2 regions of the Streptomyces sp. NPDC034099 genome follow, and region 1 is predicted to be linked to the other one. Evidence: riboswitches for the same ligand, from Rfam matches in the RefSeq annotation. Region 1 holds a riboswitch; the other holds the start of a gene.
The links. Region 1 has a riboswitch for cyclic di-AMP ahead of ACZ56V_RS02945 (C40 family peptidase). Riboswitches for the same ligand answer to the same signal wherever they lie in the genome.

Region 2: another riboswitch for cyclic di-AMP. It lies ahead of rpfA (resuscitation-promoting factor protein RpfA); the one in region 1 lies ahead of ACZ56V_RS02945 (C40 family peptidase).

What each region holds. Positions count from the first base shown of each region.
Region 1 covers NZ_JBVISR010000001.1:638,380-645,826, forward strand. Annotated here, with positions in the region: gene ACZ56V_RS02935 (peptidoglycan DD-metalloendopeptidase family protein) at 1-972, shown strand, start outside; gene pcrA (DNA helicase PcrA) at 1,044-3,533, opposite strand; cyclic di-AMP (ydaO/yuaA leader) riboswitch at 3,786-3,969, shown strand; gene ACZ56V_RS02945 (C40 family peptidase) at 3,976-5,166, shown strand; gene ACZ56V_RS02950 (tellurite resistance/C4-dicarboxylate transporter family protein) at 5,296-6,312, shown strand; gene ACZ56V_RS02955 (hypothetical protein) at 6,290-6,643, opposite strand; gene ACZ56V_RS02960 (C40 family peptidase) at 6,953-7,447, shown strand, end outside.
Region 2 covers NZ_JBVISR010000015.1:106,299-113,745, reverse strand. Annotated here, with positions in the region: gene eno (phosphopyruvate hydratase) at 1-943, opposite strand, end outside; gene rpfA (resuscitation-promoting factor protein RpfA) at 1,229-1,966, opposite strand; cyclic di-AMP (ydaO/yuaA leader) riboswitch at 1,970-2,136, opposite strand; gene ACZ56V_RS33075 (transglycosylase family protein) at 2,320-3,351, opposite strand; gene ACZ56V_RS33070 (cytochrome P450 family protein) at 3,495-4,814, opposite strand; gene ACZ56V_RS33065 (nucleoside triphosphate pyrophosphohydrolase) at 4,811-5,788, opposite strand; gene ACZ56V_RS33060 (SurA N-terminal domain-containing protein) at 5,865-6,515, opposite strand; gene pkaE (serine/threonine protein kinase PkaE) at 6,663-7,447, opposite strand, start outside.

The DNA of each region.
Region 1 (7,447 bases):
GCCACCGGCGCGACCGAGCACCCCGCCCCGGACGACGCCGCACCGGACATCACGCCCGTCGTCGAGAGTGCCGAACCCTCCCCGTACGACGGCGAGTTGGCAGCCACCGGCGAACTCCCCACCGTGACCGCCCTGCTGGACGACCAGGAAGAGGTCACGCCCGCCGCCCGGGTCCCGGCCGCCCGCACCGGCTCGCGTGCCGGCTCCCGCGCCGGGGCGCGTTCCCGGCGCCGCCAGCCCGCCAAGCGCTCCGCGCTGCTGACCATCGCCGTGCCGTCGGCCTGCGTGATGAGCGTCGCCGGTATCGCGGCCGCCTCCGTCGGCAGCCTGACCGGTGACGAGAGTGCGGACGCCGCGGCGTCGGCACCGGACCCGGGCAACGCGAAGGCCGCGCCGGTGAAACCGTCCGCCGCCAACAACAAGCTGGACACCCAGCTCACGAGCCTGGCCGCCGGGGCCGACGACTTCGCCGACCGGGCCAGCCGGACCCAGGAGCGCATCGACCTCAAGGCCGAGCAGGCCCTGGAGAAGAGGCGGGCGGCGGAGGAGGCGGCCCGCAAGGAGCGGCTGCGCCCCAAGTTCGCGCTCCCGGTGGAACAGCACGGCCTCAGCGCCTATTACGGGCAGGCCGGCATCAACTGGATGTCCGTCCACACCGGCATCGACTTCCCCGTGTTGTACGGGACGAAGGTGATGGCGGCGACCGACGGCACCGTGCGGACGCAGTACAACAGCGCGTACGGCAACATGATGATCGTGACCGCGAAGGACGGCACGGAGACCTGGTACTGCCACCTCTCCAGCTACCAGGTTCCCTCCGGTACGACCGTGAAGGCGGGCGACGCGATCGCGTTCTCCGGCAACTCGGGCAACTCGACCGGTCCGCACCTGCACTTCGAGGTGCGTCCCGCGGGCGGTTCGTCGATCGACCCGCTTCCGTGGCTGCGCAGCCACGGCATCAACCCGACGTGACGCCGTAACGTCTCAGCAGACCGGCCGGGCGGCCACGGTCGGCCCGCACCGCACCGCCCCGCGTCACGCCCTCAGAGCTTCTCCACCGGCGCGTACCGCAGCAGCAGCCGCTTCGGCTTGGTGTCTCCGAAGTCGATCGTCGCCTCGGCGTTCGACCCGGTGCCCTTGACCCCGACCACCGTGCCGAGCCCGAACTGGTCGTGCGTGACGCGGTCGCCGACTGCCAGTGAGACCGTCGGCTGCTCGGCGCCGGCCGACCTGCGGGTGGCGAAGCCGGACGCGCCCGACGCCGACGAGCGGGAACGGGACGAGGACAGCGAGGCCGCCACGCCCGAGACCGGCGCGGAGGGCGCCGGGCCGTTCGCCCCGGTGCGCTTCCACTCCAGGTGCGGGGCCGGGATCTCCTCCAGGAACCGCGAGGGCGGGTTGTACGACGGCTGGCCCCAGGCGCTGCGCAGCGTCGACCGGGTCAGGTAGAGGCGCTCACGGGCGCGCGTGATGCCGACATAGGCGAGGCGCCGCTCCTCCTCCAGCTCCTTGGCCTGGCCGAGGGCGCGCATGTGCGGGAACACGCCGTCCTCCATGCCGGTGAGGAAGACGACCGGGAACTCCAGACCCTTGGCGGTGTGCAGGGTCATCAGGGTGACGACGCCGTCGCCGTCCTCCTCGTCCGGGATCTGGTCGGAGTCGGCGACGAGCGCGACCTTCTCCAGGAAGTCGGCCAGCGTCCCGGCCTCCTCACCCTCGGCCCGCTCCTGCTCGAACTCCAGGGCGACGGCCGCGAGTTCCTGGAGGTTCTCGATGCGGGTCTCGTCCTGCGGGTCGGTGGAGGCCTGCAACTCGGCCAGGTACCCGGTGCGTTCGAGGATCGCCTCCAGGACGGTGGCCGGTCCGGCGCCGGACTCGACGATGGTGCGCAGGTCCTCCATCAGCGTGTTGAACCGCTTGACGGCGTTCGCGGAGCGCGCGGCCATGCCGTACGCCTCGTCGACGCGCCTCAGCGCCTGCGGGAAGCTGATCTTCTCGCGCTGGGCGAGGGCGTCGATCATCGCCTCCGCGCGGTCGCCGATGCCGCGCTTGGGGACGTTGAGGATGCGGCGCAGCGGCACCGAGTCCTCCGGGTTGGCCAGCACCCGCAGGTAGGCCAGGACGTCCCGGACCTCCTTGCGCTCGTAGAAGCGGACGCCGCCGACGACCTTGTAGGGCAGGCCGGTGCGGATGAAGACCTCTTCGAAGACACGGGACTGGGCGTTGGTCCGGTAGAAGACGGCGACGTCGCCGGCCTTGGCCTCGCCCGCGTCGGTGAGGCGGTCTATCTCGTCGGCGACGAACTGCGCCTCGTCGTGCTCGGTGTCGGCGACGTACCCGGTGATCTGGGCGCCGCTGCCCTGGTTGGTCCACAGGTTCTTGGGGCGGCGGGACTCGTTGCGCTCGATGACCGCGTTGGCGGCGCTGAGGATGGTCTGGGTGGAGCGGTAGTTCTGCTCCAGGAGGATCGTCGTCGCGTCCGGGTAGTCCTCCTCGAACTGGAGGATGTTGCGGATGGTGGCGCCGCGGAAGGCGTAGATCGACTGGTCGGCGTCGCCCACCACGCACAGCTCGGCGGGCGGCACCTCGGCCTCCGGCGGCACGTCGACGGGGTGCTCCGAGGGCACGCCGACCAGCTCGCGCACCAGGGCGTACTGGGCGTGGTTGGTGTCCTGGTACTCGTCGACCAGGACGTGCCGGAAGCGGCGGCGGTAGTGCTCGGCGACGTCCGGGAAGGCGCGCAGCAGATTGACCGTGGTCATGATCAGGTCGTCGAAGTCGAGGGCGTTGGCCTCGCGCAGCCGTGACTGGTACATGGCGTAGGCCTGGGCGAGGGTCTTCTCGAAGCCGTCGGCGGCCTGGGCGGCGAAGTCCTCCTCGTCGATCAGCTCGTTCTTCAGGTTGCTGATCTTCGCGCTGAACGACTTCGGCGGGAAGCGCTTCGGGTCCAGGTCGAGGTCGCGGCAGACCAGCGCCATGAGCCGCTTGGAGTCGGCGGCGTCGTAGATCGAGAACGACGAGGTGAAGCCGAGCTTCTTCGACTCGCGGCGCAGGATGCGGACGCACGCGCTGTGGAAGGTCATCACCCACATCGCGTGGGCGCGCGGGCCGACGAGCTGCTCCACGCGCTCCTTCATCTCGCCCGCGGCCTTGTTGGTGAAGGTGATCGCGAGGATCTGCCCGGGGTGGACGTTCCGCTCGGCCAGCAGGTGGGCGATGCGGTGGGTGAGCACGCGGGTCTTGCCGGAACCGGCACCGGCCACGATGAGCAGCGGGGAGCCGGAGTGGACGACGGCGGCGCGCTGGTTCTCGTTCAGCCCCTCCAGGAGCGCGGCGGCGTCCAGGGCCGGGCGCGGGGCGCCGTCCCGGTAGTGGGTGTCCCGGTCCGGAGGCGCGTCGAACTTCCCGCCGAACAGATCGTGCGGAACCGGCTCCGGTCCGTGCTCGTCCTCGGGCGGCGGCGGGGGTTCCTCCTCGTGACCCCGGGGGGTCTGGAGGCTCGCCAGGAAGCTGTCGTCAAAGAGGCTGCTCATCGCTCTCCGAGTCTAGGGCGCCCCACCGACAACCCGGCGCCACCCCGGAAAATACCCGGCGTTCCAGGACCGGGCACGCCCCGCGACCGGCCGGAACACGAAGAGTGACGCGCACTGCCCGGCCAGAGGCGCCCGCACGGAAGGTCACGAAAATGTATCGGGCATATCACCCACCAACCTTCACAGCGGCCACACGAGTTGGCTACCGTGCGGGCAGGCCGCTCGACCCCCTCCGGCGAACCCCGCCGGGCCGCGCGGCCTCCGCCGAGTCCGACGTGCCCGCACGGCACCCGGAGCCGGGGACCCAACCGTGAACTCTGGGGTGAATCGGCCGCACCGCCCTCGACGAGAGGACGGTCCGCCGTAGGGCAACCCTTCCATGCCACACCGCCCGAACCCGACAGCTAACCCGGTAGGCGGAGCACTGGAAGGAGTCGCCTCCTTGGCGTCGCACCGCAAGTCGCGTCCCACCGGTACCCGCGTCGCAGGCATACGGACCCCGGCCCTCGCCACCGCGGCCCTCACCTCCGTCGCCCTGCTGTCCCAGACGGCGAACGCCACGCCGTCGGACGACCGGCCGACCCTGGAGGAGGTCGAGAAGAAGGTCGACGACCTCTACCGCCAGGCCGGGTCGGCGACCGAGAAGTACAACGCGGCCAAGGAGAAGACCACCAAGCAGCGCAAGAAGGTCGACGGCCTCCTCGACGACGTCGCCCAGCGCACCCAGAAGCTCAACGACGCGCGCGAGGAGCTGGGTTCCTTCGCCTCCGCCCAGTACCGCACGGGCGCCTCGGTTCCGGAGACCGCGACGCTGCTGCTCGCGGACTCGCCGCAGGACTACTTCGACCAGAACCAGCTGATGAACCGGCTCACCGGCCGGCAGAAGACCGCCGTCGACGACTACGTCACGCAGCAGTCCGAGACGATGAAGAAGCGCCGGGAGGCCACCGAGAGCCTCGAGACGCTCACCGACTCGCAGACCGACCTCAAGACGGCCAAGTCGACCGTCCAGAAGAAGCTGGCCACCGCGCGGAAGCTGCTGTCGGAGCTGACCGCCGAGGAGAAGGCCCGGCTGGCGGCGATCGAGAAGAAGAAGCAGCAGGAGGCCGCCCGCAAGGCCGCCGAGCTGGCGAAGCAGCAGGCGGAGGAGGCGGCCGAGCGCAAGCGGCAGGAGGAGGCCGCCCAGCAGGAGAGCGGCTCCGGGTCCTCGGGGACCTCCGGCGGCACCGGTTCGTCGGACTCCTCGGGCTCGTCGACTCCGGGCACCTCGGCCGGCACCAAGGCCGAGAAGGCGATCGCCTTCGCCCGCGCCCAGATCGGCAAGCCGTACGTCTGGGGCGCCACGGGCCCCGGCTCCTACGACTGCTCGGGCCTCACCCAGGCCGCCTGGAAGGCCGCCGGCGTGAGCCTGCCGCGCGTCACCTACGACCAGGTCAACGCCGGCACGACCGTCTCCGTCTCCCAGGCACAACCCGGTGACCTGGTCTTCTTCTACGACGACATCAGCCACGTCGGTCTGTACATCGGCGACGGCATGATGATCCACGCCCCGAAGCCGGGCGCGTACGTCCGCGAGGAGTCGATCTTCTACGACGGAGAGTCGTCGATCCACAGCGTGGTGCGCCCGGCCTGACCGGCGAGGCTCTCCGGGGCCCGCCCGGCGGATCCGGCCGCGGACGCGGGGTCCGGCACGCATCTGGTGGACAAGGCGCCGCGCCCTTCCTGCGGCCCGATCCGCCGGACAGGCCCTAGCATCGGGCGCATGTCATCGGCCACCCATCCCTCCGCGCTGCGCACCTGGTGGGCGCAGCGTCCACCGGCGGCCGGGGCCGCGGTGATGGCGACCGGCATCGTGTCGGTCGCCCTGCATCTGACGGGCCGCGAGATCCTGTCCCGGACCGCCCTGGTCCTGGCCTGCGCCGCCTGGCTGATACTGGCCGCGAACTTCGTCTACCTGCTCCTTGCCGACCGGGCGCAGTGGGTGCGGCGGGCCGGGACGCCGGGGGCGCTCACCGCCGTCGCCGCGACGACCGTGCTCGGCGCCCGGTTCTCGCTGCTCGGCTGGTCGCTCCTGGCGGCGGTGCTGCTGGTGCTGGCGGCCCTGCTGTGGCCGTGGCTGCTGTACCTGGTGGTGCAGCGCTGGGGGCGGCGGATGCCCGGGGCGGTGTTCCTGAGCTGCGTGGCCACGGAGGGGCTCGCCGTGCTCGCCGCCACGCTGGCCGCGGCCACCTCGACGCCCTGGCTGGCGCACGCGGCGCTGGTGCCGTTCTGGCTGGGGATCGTGCTCTACCTGATCGCGCTGTTCCGCTTCGACCTGCGGCAGGTGGCCCGTGGCTCCGGGGACCACTGGGTGGCGGGCGGCGCGCTCGCCATCTCGGCCCTCGCCGGCGCCAAGCTGCTCGCGGCGGCCGGGACCGGCATGTACCTGTGGAACGCCGACGACCAGGCCGTCCTGCACGACGTGACCGTCTTCCTGCTCACGCTCGACCTGGCCTGGTACGCCGTACTGCTGGCCGCCGAGATCGCCTGGCCCCGCCTCCGCTACGACGTGCGCCGCTGGTCGACCGTCTTCCCGCTCGGCATGACGGCGGCGGCGACGCTGTCCGTGGCCGTGGTCGTCGACGTCCCGTGGCTGGACGCGCCCGGCCGGGCGCTGCTGTGGATCGCGGTGGCCGGGTGGCTGGCGGTCGCGGCGGGGGCGGTCGTCCAGGCCCGGGCCGGACTGCGGTCCGCGGCGGAGGGCTCGGGGGCGGCGGTCAGGTCCACAGCACCGCGATGAAGATGTTCACCAGGGTCAGCGCGCCGACCAGGCCGAACAGCGGCTTGTCCACCTTCTCGTCGTCGCGCTTCACGTAGACCAGGCCAAGGATCACGATCAGCACGGCGAGCTTCACGCCGATCTTGACGTTGTCGACGGAGTAGTCCTGGGCCTGGTTGAGGCCGACCAGGACGGCGCCGGTGACCAGCATCGTCAGCGCGCCGTGCAGCATCGCGGGGGTGAACCGGGCCGTGCCCTGGCCCATCGCCTTCATCTGGGTCAGGAAGCCGCCCAGGAGCGCGGCGATACCGATGATGTGCAGGCCGACGAAGAGGTGGATGAGTACGTCCATGAGGCCGGAGCCTAATGAGGACCCGGGCGCGCCCGGACACCGGCCCGGGCCGGCGCTCCCATAACAGCTCACGTTCCCCGTCCGCCTCCGATCCGGCATATCGGTCATCACCCTGCGTGAAGACGACGGGTCCTGGAGCGGGCGGCGGCCACATACGGTCGCCGCACGATCCGCTGCCGCCACTTCCGTGCATCCCGTCACCGGACCGTTACCGACCCGCCTAGCGTCCTGGCCCAGGCAGCCGGAGCGGACCGGCGCCGACCCGGCGCGGGCCGGGGTCGAGTCGTACGGAAGGACGTGGATCGCAAGGTGGGAACGCACCGCAGGCCGCGACAGCGCGCGACGGGCGGCGGCAGGGCTCGTACGGCGGCCACGATCACCCTCGCGGGCGCGGCCACCGCGACGGGCCTGGGCGGGACCGGACACGCCGATCCGCAGCCGACGGCGGCGCAGGTCAGGGCCAAGGTGGACAAGCTCTACCAGGAGGCCGAGGTGGCCACGGAGAAGTACAACGGCGCGAAGGAGAAGGCGGACGCCGCCGAACGGCGCCTGGAGGAACTGCGGGACGAAACCGCCCGCAAGGAGGACCGGCTGAACTCGGCGCGGGAGGCACTGGGTTCGGTCGCGGCGGCGCAGTACCGCAGCGGCGGCCTGGACCCGGCGCTGCAACTCGCGCTCTCGTCCGACCCGGACCGGTATCTCGACGGCGCCGCGTTCGTCGAGCGCGCGGGCAGCCGGCAGACGGCCGCGGTAGGCCGCGTACGCAAGGAACTGCGGGAGATCGAGCGCCTGCGCGGGGCCGCC
Region 2 (7,447 bases), on a different contig from region 1:
TGACGAACAGGTCGTCGCCGACCAGCTGGACCTTGTCGCCGAGCTTGGCGGTGATGGTCTTCCAGCCGTCCCAGTCGTCCTCGAACAGCGGGTCCTCGATGGAGACCAGCGGGTACGCGTCGACCAGCTCGGCGTAGTACTCGGTCATCTCGGCGGCGGAGCGCTCCTTGCCCTCGAAGGAGTAGGAGCCGTCCTTGTAGAACTCGGACGCGGCGACGTCGAGCGCGAGGGCGATCTGCTCGCCGGGGGTGTAGCCGGCCTCCTTGATCGCCTCGAGGATGAGGTCGAGGGCCTCGCGGTTGGAGCCGAGGTTCGGGGCGAAGCCGCCCTCGTCGCCCAGGCCGGTGGCCAGGCCCTTGTTCTTCAGGACCTTCTTGAGCGTGTGGTAGACCTCGGCGCCCCAGCGCAGCGCCTCGGAGAAGGACTCCGCGCCGATCGGAGCGATCATGAACTCCTGGATGTCCACGTTGGAGTCGGCGTGCGAGCCGCCGTTCAGGATGTTCATCATCGGCACCGGCAGCAGGTGCGCGTTCGGACCGCCCAGGTAGCGGAAGAGCGGCAGGTCGCTGGCCTCGGAGGCGGCGTGGGCGACGGCGAGGGAGACGCCCAGGATGGCGTTGGCGCCGAGCGAGCCCTTGTTGTCGGTGGCGTCCAGGTCGAACATGGCCTGGTCGATCAGGCGCTGCTCGGTGGCGTCGTAGCCGACCAGCTCCGGGCCGATCTGCTCGATGACGGCCAGCACGGCCTTCTCGACGCCCTTGCCGAGGTAACGGCTCTGGTCGCCGTCACGGAGTTCGATGGCCTCGAAGGCACCAGTGGAGGCGCCGGACGGAACGGCGGCACGACCCGTGCTGCCGTCGTCGAGGCCGACCTCGACCTCGACCGTGGGGTTGCCTCGGGAGTCCAGGATTTCCCGGGCTACGACGACGTCGATGGACGGCACGAGCATCTCCTTCTTCAATGTGACGCTTCGGTGTGACGCGCGGGTCCCGCAGGACCGCGGCGGCTCTGCGGGACCGAGCCTAACCGGCTCCGGGCGATCGGCCAGCCGATCGCCCACCCGCTGGACAGAACCGAGAGTAAATTGTTTCCGAACGGAACAAAGACGTTTCCGGAAACCGGGACGGAACCGTGGGCGGGCCCCGGCGGACGCGGGACGTGAAAAATCCCGCCCCGGTGCGTACGGGGGAACACGCACCGGGGCGGGAGTCGCGGGAGCCGCCGCCGCTTACTTGAGGTGCAGCTGCTGGCCCGGGTAGATCAGGTCGGCGTCGTCGACGATGTCGTCGTTCAGCTTGAACAGCTTCGCCCAGCCGCCCTTGACCTCGTGCTCCTGGGCGATCGAGCTGAGGGTGTCGCCCTTGACGACCTTGTACTCGCCGTCGCCCTTCTCGACCTTCTTGCCGGTCGGGGTGGTGACGGTCTTCTTCTCGGTCTTCTCGGGCTTCTCGGCCTTCGGCTCCGCGGCCGGACGCTCGGAGGACCGGGAGGCCTTCTGCTCGGTGGAGCGCTCGGCGGTGGAACCGCTGCTCTGGCTCTGCGAGCTCTCGGAGCTGCCGGAACCGCTGTCCTGCGAGCCGCCACCGGTGTACGCGGCGCCCGACAGGCCGGTGCCGCAGACCGGCCAGGCACCCTTGCCCTGGCCCGCGAGCACCTTCTCGGCGATCTGGATCTGCTGGGACTTGCTCGCCTGGTCGGCGGTGGAGGCGTACTGCGTACCGCCGTAGGCGGCCCAGGTGGAGGCGGAGAACTGCAGACCGCCGTAGTAACCGTTGCCGGTGTTGATGGACCAGTTGCCGCCGGACTCGCACTGGGCGACGGCGTCCCACTCGGACGCGGTGGCGGCGGAGGCGTTGCCGGCCGCCATCAGCGGGGCGGCGACGGCGGCACCGGTGACACCGGCGACGGCGATGACACGGGTGGCCTTGGACGGACGACGGTGCTTGCCCTTGCCGGAAAACAGCATGGTTGATCCCCTCACCGACGCCTGCGAGGTGAGCTGTCGGGTTCGGGCCGGTTGAGTTGCCCGGCCGGGTTCCTCGCGGAACTCGGCTTCACCCCTAGCCACTCCGGCTCAACTGCCCGGTGCGGCGCTTACCTTGGGTCCCCCGCTCCTGCCTTCGGCGCTTGACGCGACGACTGTTCCCGTACGGCCGCTGGCAGGATTCGGCGTTGCGGCTGTCGGGGCCCGCGGTGGCGAGCGGTCATGACCGTAGACACGCGCTCCGCGGATTTTCAAAGACGATCACGGCTTCTGAGACCTATCTCTCACGATATCCAAAAGGGACATAAGATCTCTAACCGTGACGTGAACTCCCCCTACTTTTCGCCCGATTCGCCCGTGACCGTGAGCGTCTGACCGGGCAGGATGTGGTCGGGGTCGGTACCGACGACCGCCTCGTTGTCGGCGTAGAGCGCATGCCACCCGCCGTCGACCTCAAGGGAGTCGGCGATGGCCCACAGACTGTCGCCGGTGCGCACGACGTAACGGCCGCCACCGGCGTCCCGCGTGCCACCGTCGCGCGAGGCGTGCCGCCCCGTCGCCGTGTCCGTGAGGCTCTCCTTCGCGGCACCCTCCTCCGCACTGTCGCCGCGGTGCCGGCCGGCGCCGGACGAGCCCTCGGTTTCCCGTGGTTCGGCGCTGGCGGAACGGTCAGAATCGGGCGAAGTGTCCGACTTGGCGGATTGGCCGGCGTCGCCGGACGAGTCGCCCGAAGTACCGCCCGAACCGTCGGACGAGGCGTCAGACGACTCCGAAGAAGAGGGCGAAGGGGACGAAGAGGACGCTTCGGAAGGCGACTCCGCCACCCCGGCCGATCCGGACGAGTCGGTCGAGCCGGATGACCCGGACGACTCGGGCGTTTCGGTTGCCGTGGGCGATTCGGACGACTTGGTGGTATCCGTCCCCTCCGAAGTGCCCGTACCCTCCGACGCCCCGTCACCGGCCGTGTCCGAGCCGCCGCCCGTGACCCCGGAGCCGTTGCCCAGTCCGGCGAGGAGACCGCAGGTCGGCCAGGCGGCGATGCCCTGGTCCGCGTGTATCTTCTCGGCGATTCTTATCTGCTGGGAGCGACTGGCCCGGTCGGCACTGGGGGCGTAGTCCAGGCCGCCGTACTGCTCCCAGGCATCCTGGGACAGCTGCAGGCCGCCGTAGTAGCCGTTGCCGCTGTTCTGGCTCCAGGCGCCGCCGGTCTCGCACTCGGCCACCTGGTCCCAGGACGCCGAGTCGGCCGCGTGGGCGCCGGTGGCGCCGAGCAGCGGGATCGCGATGGCGGAGCCGGTCACTCCGGCGGCGACGACCAGAGCGGGTGCCTGGCGGGGGCGGCGGTGACGACCGTTCCCGGAGAGCATGCGACGACCTTTCACAAGACGACGGGGACCACGTGGCGGATGACGCTCGACACCACGTTGATCCGTGAACGTATAGGGAGATCATCGCTTGTCACAAGTTCATGCCGCGCAGATCACGTGAAGATCACAGAGTTGAGCGCGTGTCACTTTTGCGTCGTCGACGGACCGTTGCCGGCCGATGACGCGAACGGCGTGAACGCCACCGGCAAGGTGCGCAGACCTCGCATGATGAGGCCGCCGCGCCAGCGGAGTTCGGCCGGGTCCGCGGCGAGGCGGAGGTCCGGCAGCCGGGTGAGGAGCGTGGCCAGCGCGGTCTGCCCCTCCAGCCGGGCGAGCGGGGCGCCGAGGCAGTAGTGGATGCCGTGGCCGTACCCGAGGTGCTGGCTGTCGCGGCGGGCGAGGTCGAGGGTGTCGGGGTCGGTGAACCGCTCCGGGTCCCGGTCGGCGGCGGCGAGGACGACGAGGACGGGGTCGCCGGCCGCGACGTCCTCGCCGCCGATGGTCAGCGGCCGGGTGGCGAAGCGCCAGGTGGCCAGCTCCACCGGGCCGTCATACCGCAGGAGTTCCTCGACGCCGGTCTCCAGCAGGCCACGCTCCCCGGCGGCCAGGGAGGTCTGCAGCCGCTCCCGCTGCTCGGGGTGGGTGAGCAGGGCGTACGTGCCGTTGCCCACAAGGTTGACCGTGGTCTCGAAACCTGCGAAGAGCAGGATGAAGGCCATGGCCGCGGCCTCGTTCTCGGTGAGGTGCTCGCCGTGGTCGGAGGCGCGGATCAGGCCGGAGATGAGGTCCTCGCCGGGGGCCGGCTCGGGCGGCAGCGCGGCGCGCTTGCGGTGGATGAGGTCGGCGAGATAGCCCCGCATCTTCTTCACCGACCGGGCGACGCCGCCCCGCGGACCGCCTCCGTGACGGATCATCATGCCCGCCCAGTCCCGGAAGTCGTCCTGGTCCTCGCGGGGGACGCCGAGCAGGTCGCAGATGGCGTAGATGGGCAGGGGGAAGGCGAACTCGTGGATCAGGTCGGCGGAGCCGGTGGCGGCGAACCGGTCGATGAGGCCGTCGGCCAGCTCCTGCACCCGGGGCGCGAACTCCGCCACCCGGCGGGGTGTGAACGCCTTGCTGACCAGTCGGCGCAGCCGGGTGTGGTCGGGCGGGTCGATGTTCAGCAGATGGGTCATCAGCTCGGCCTTCCGCTCCCCCGGAATGCCGGTCTTGCCCTTGGCGTGCGCGGGCTCGGCGTGGTGCGCCGGGTTCTTGGACAGCCGCGGGTCGGCGAGGGCCTGCTTGGCGTCGGCGTACCGGGTGACCAGCCAGGCCTCCACCCCGCTGGGCAGCCGGGTGCGGTGCACGGGGGCGTGTTCCCGCAGCCAGGCGTACGCCGGGTAGGGGTCGCTGGCGAACTCCCAGGTGAACAGCTCGGGAGCGGGGCCGGAGGCAGGGCCGGGGACGGGCGGGCGGCCGGTCATCCCTCGACCGCCCGGATCGCGTCCCGGTACGTGCGGGCCGCCGCTCTCAGGGCCGCCTCGGGGTCGGTGCCCTCGGACTCGGCGCGGGCGGCGAGGGCGAGCAGTTCGTAGCCGATGCCGTCGCCGGAGGGCAGCGGGACGTCGAGGCCCGCGGTGCGGACGCGGGAGACGAGCTTGGCGGCGAGGGCGAGGCCGGGCTGGCCGAGGGGGACGCCCTCGGTGACCGAGGTGCGCTGCTTCTCGGCGGCCTTGGTGCGCAGCCAGTGCTCCCGGACCTCCTCGGGGGTGTCGGCCGTCTCGTCGCCGAAGACGTGCGGGTGGCGGTGGATGAGCTTGTCGACGATGGTGCCGGCCACGTCGTCGACGGAGAACGGGGCGTCGGGGTCCTCCTCGGCGATACGGGCGTGGAAGACGACCTGGAGCAGTACGTCGCCCAGCTCCTCCCGCAGCTCGTCGCGGTCGCCGTCCTCGATGGCCTCGACGAGTTCGTACGCCTCCTCGATGGCGTACTTGGCCAGGCCCTCGTGGGTGCGGCGGGAGGACCAGGGGCATTCGAGGCGGATGCGGTCCATGACCTGGACGAGGTCGAGGAGGCGGGCGCCCGGGAGGTCGTAGGAGGCGGGGAGCAGTTCGAGGTCGGGCATCGGGACGCGGCCGGAGCCGGCGAGGCGGGCCAGGCCGTCGGTGAGCGCGGGGTCGCCCTCGCCGCTCGCGACGACCACCGCGGTGCGGCCGCCGGCGCAGGCGTCCACCAGCTCCTCGGCGGTCGGGGCCGCCTCGTCGACCCGGATGCCCGCCTCGCGCAGGTACGGCAGCTGCGGGTGGGCTCCGTCGGCGCACAGGACGCGGTCGGCGGTGCGCAGGGCCTGCCAGGCGGGCCAGGACAGCAGGCCGGGGGCGACGCGGTGGCTGGTGGTGAGCAGGACGATGCGGCCCTGGTCGGGGGCGGTCGCGCCGGCGGTGGTTGCGTTCACTCTCCGAACCTAACGCACGCCGCCGACCACCCCCCGAGTTGTCCACAGGGGGGCGTATCGCCGCAGGTCAGCGCGGCTACGCCGGCTGCTGGGACCCCGCCGCCGTGATCTCCCGCACCCACGGCGTCCGGGTGTCGACGCGGCTGCTCTTCTGGACGTCCCAGGCGCCGTAGCGCGGGTTGAGGTCGACGTCGAGCTTCTTGGAGGCCTCGGACAGGGCCTGCCAGAACTCGGGCCGGCTGGTGTCGGTGCCGAGGCTCTGGGCGAGCTTCTGGGCCTCGATCTGGACGAGGAGGTTGTCGTCGAGGCGGTCGGGGGCGACGCCGTACTGCTGGAGCCAGGCCGTCTCCAGCTGCTCGGGGCCGCCGGCCTGCTTCTCCAGCTCGCCGCGCATGCCCTGCACTTCCTTGCGGCTGACGGTCACTCCGGCGTCCTGGGCGGCGCGGTGCAGGACCCGGTCGAGGACCATGCCGTGCAGGGTGTCGCGGGTGAGGGTGCCGGTCCGGGCGACGACCTGCTGGTACTGGGTGTCGTCGGGGACGGCGGCGCGCTGTGCCTCGCGCACCTCGTCGACGCGGGTCTCCAGCTGGGCGACGGTGATCCGCTGGTCGCCGACGACGGCCGCCGCGCCCGGATGCGCGTCGTTGCCGCAGGCGGTGAGCAGGGGTGCCGCTGCGGCGATCGCGGCGGTGAGGAGAAGCGCGGGGCGACGGCGGCGGCGGTGCAAGGGAACCTCCCGTTTGGAGATTGTGCGACGGTGCACAAAGTCTTGCGGTGATCGATGTTAGGCAGTGGCCCGGCTCTGGCCAACCCATTGGACCAACGATTCATCAGGACTTCGGGCACCGCCTCGCCCCCGCGCGCACCGGCAGTGTCAGCCGCGCATCCGGCCGAGCCACTGGAGGGTGCGCCGGATGTCGCCCGCGAGCGGGTGGCCGGGGCCGTGGACGCGCTCCACGTCGTGCAGCAGCCGGGCCAGCGTGTCGTGGGCGGCGGCCCGGTCGCCGAGGGCGAGCAGGAGGTGGCCGATGCGGCGGCGGACGTCGTGGGCGAGGTCGGGGTCTCCGGCGACGTACTGGTTCTCGTAGTACGGCAGCAGGGCCCGGTACTCGGCGAGGGCGGCGGCGGGTTCGCCGAGCTGTTCCAGGCACTGGGCGGCGTCGTAGCGGTGGCGCAGGGACTGCGGGTCGGCCTGGCCGGCCTCGGCGGCGCGTTCGTCGGCGAGGCGGCGCAGTTCGGGCAGGGCGCGCCGGTACTGGCCGTCGTCCAGGAGGGTCGCCGCGTACTGCCTTCGCAGGGTGCGCACGACCGGGGAGCGTTCGCCGTGCTGTTCGGCGGCGGCGGGCAGGATCGCGCCGAGGATGTCGACGGCCTGGGTGATGCGGCCCTCGCCGAGGAGGCGCTTGACGTCGTCGACGGCGCGGGCGACGTCCGGCTTCCCGGCGTCGGCGGCGGCCGGTACGGGCGCGGGCTGCGGCGCGGGGGTGCGGGCGCGGTCGGGCCAGGGGGCGTGCGGGCGTACGAAGGGGCGGGTGGGGTCGAGGGGGCCGCCGGTGGGCATGCCGCGCGCGGGCAGCAGCAGCGCGAGATGCTCGTAGACCTCCTGGGCGGAGTCGGGGCGGTGCTGCGGGTCCTTGGCGAGCAGGCGCAGGACGAGTG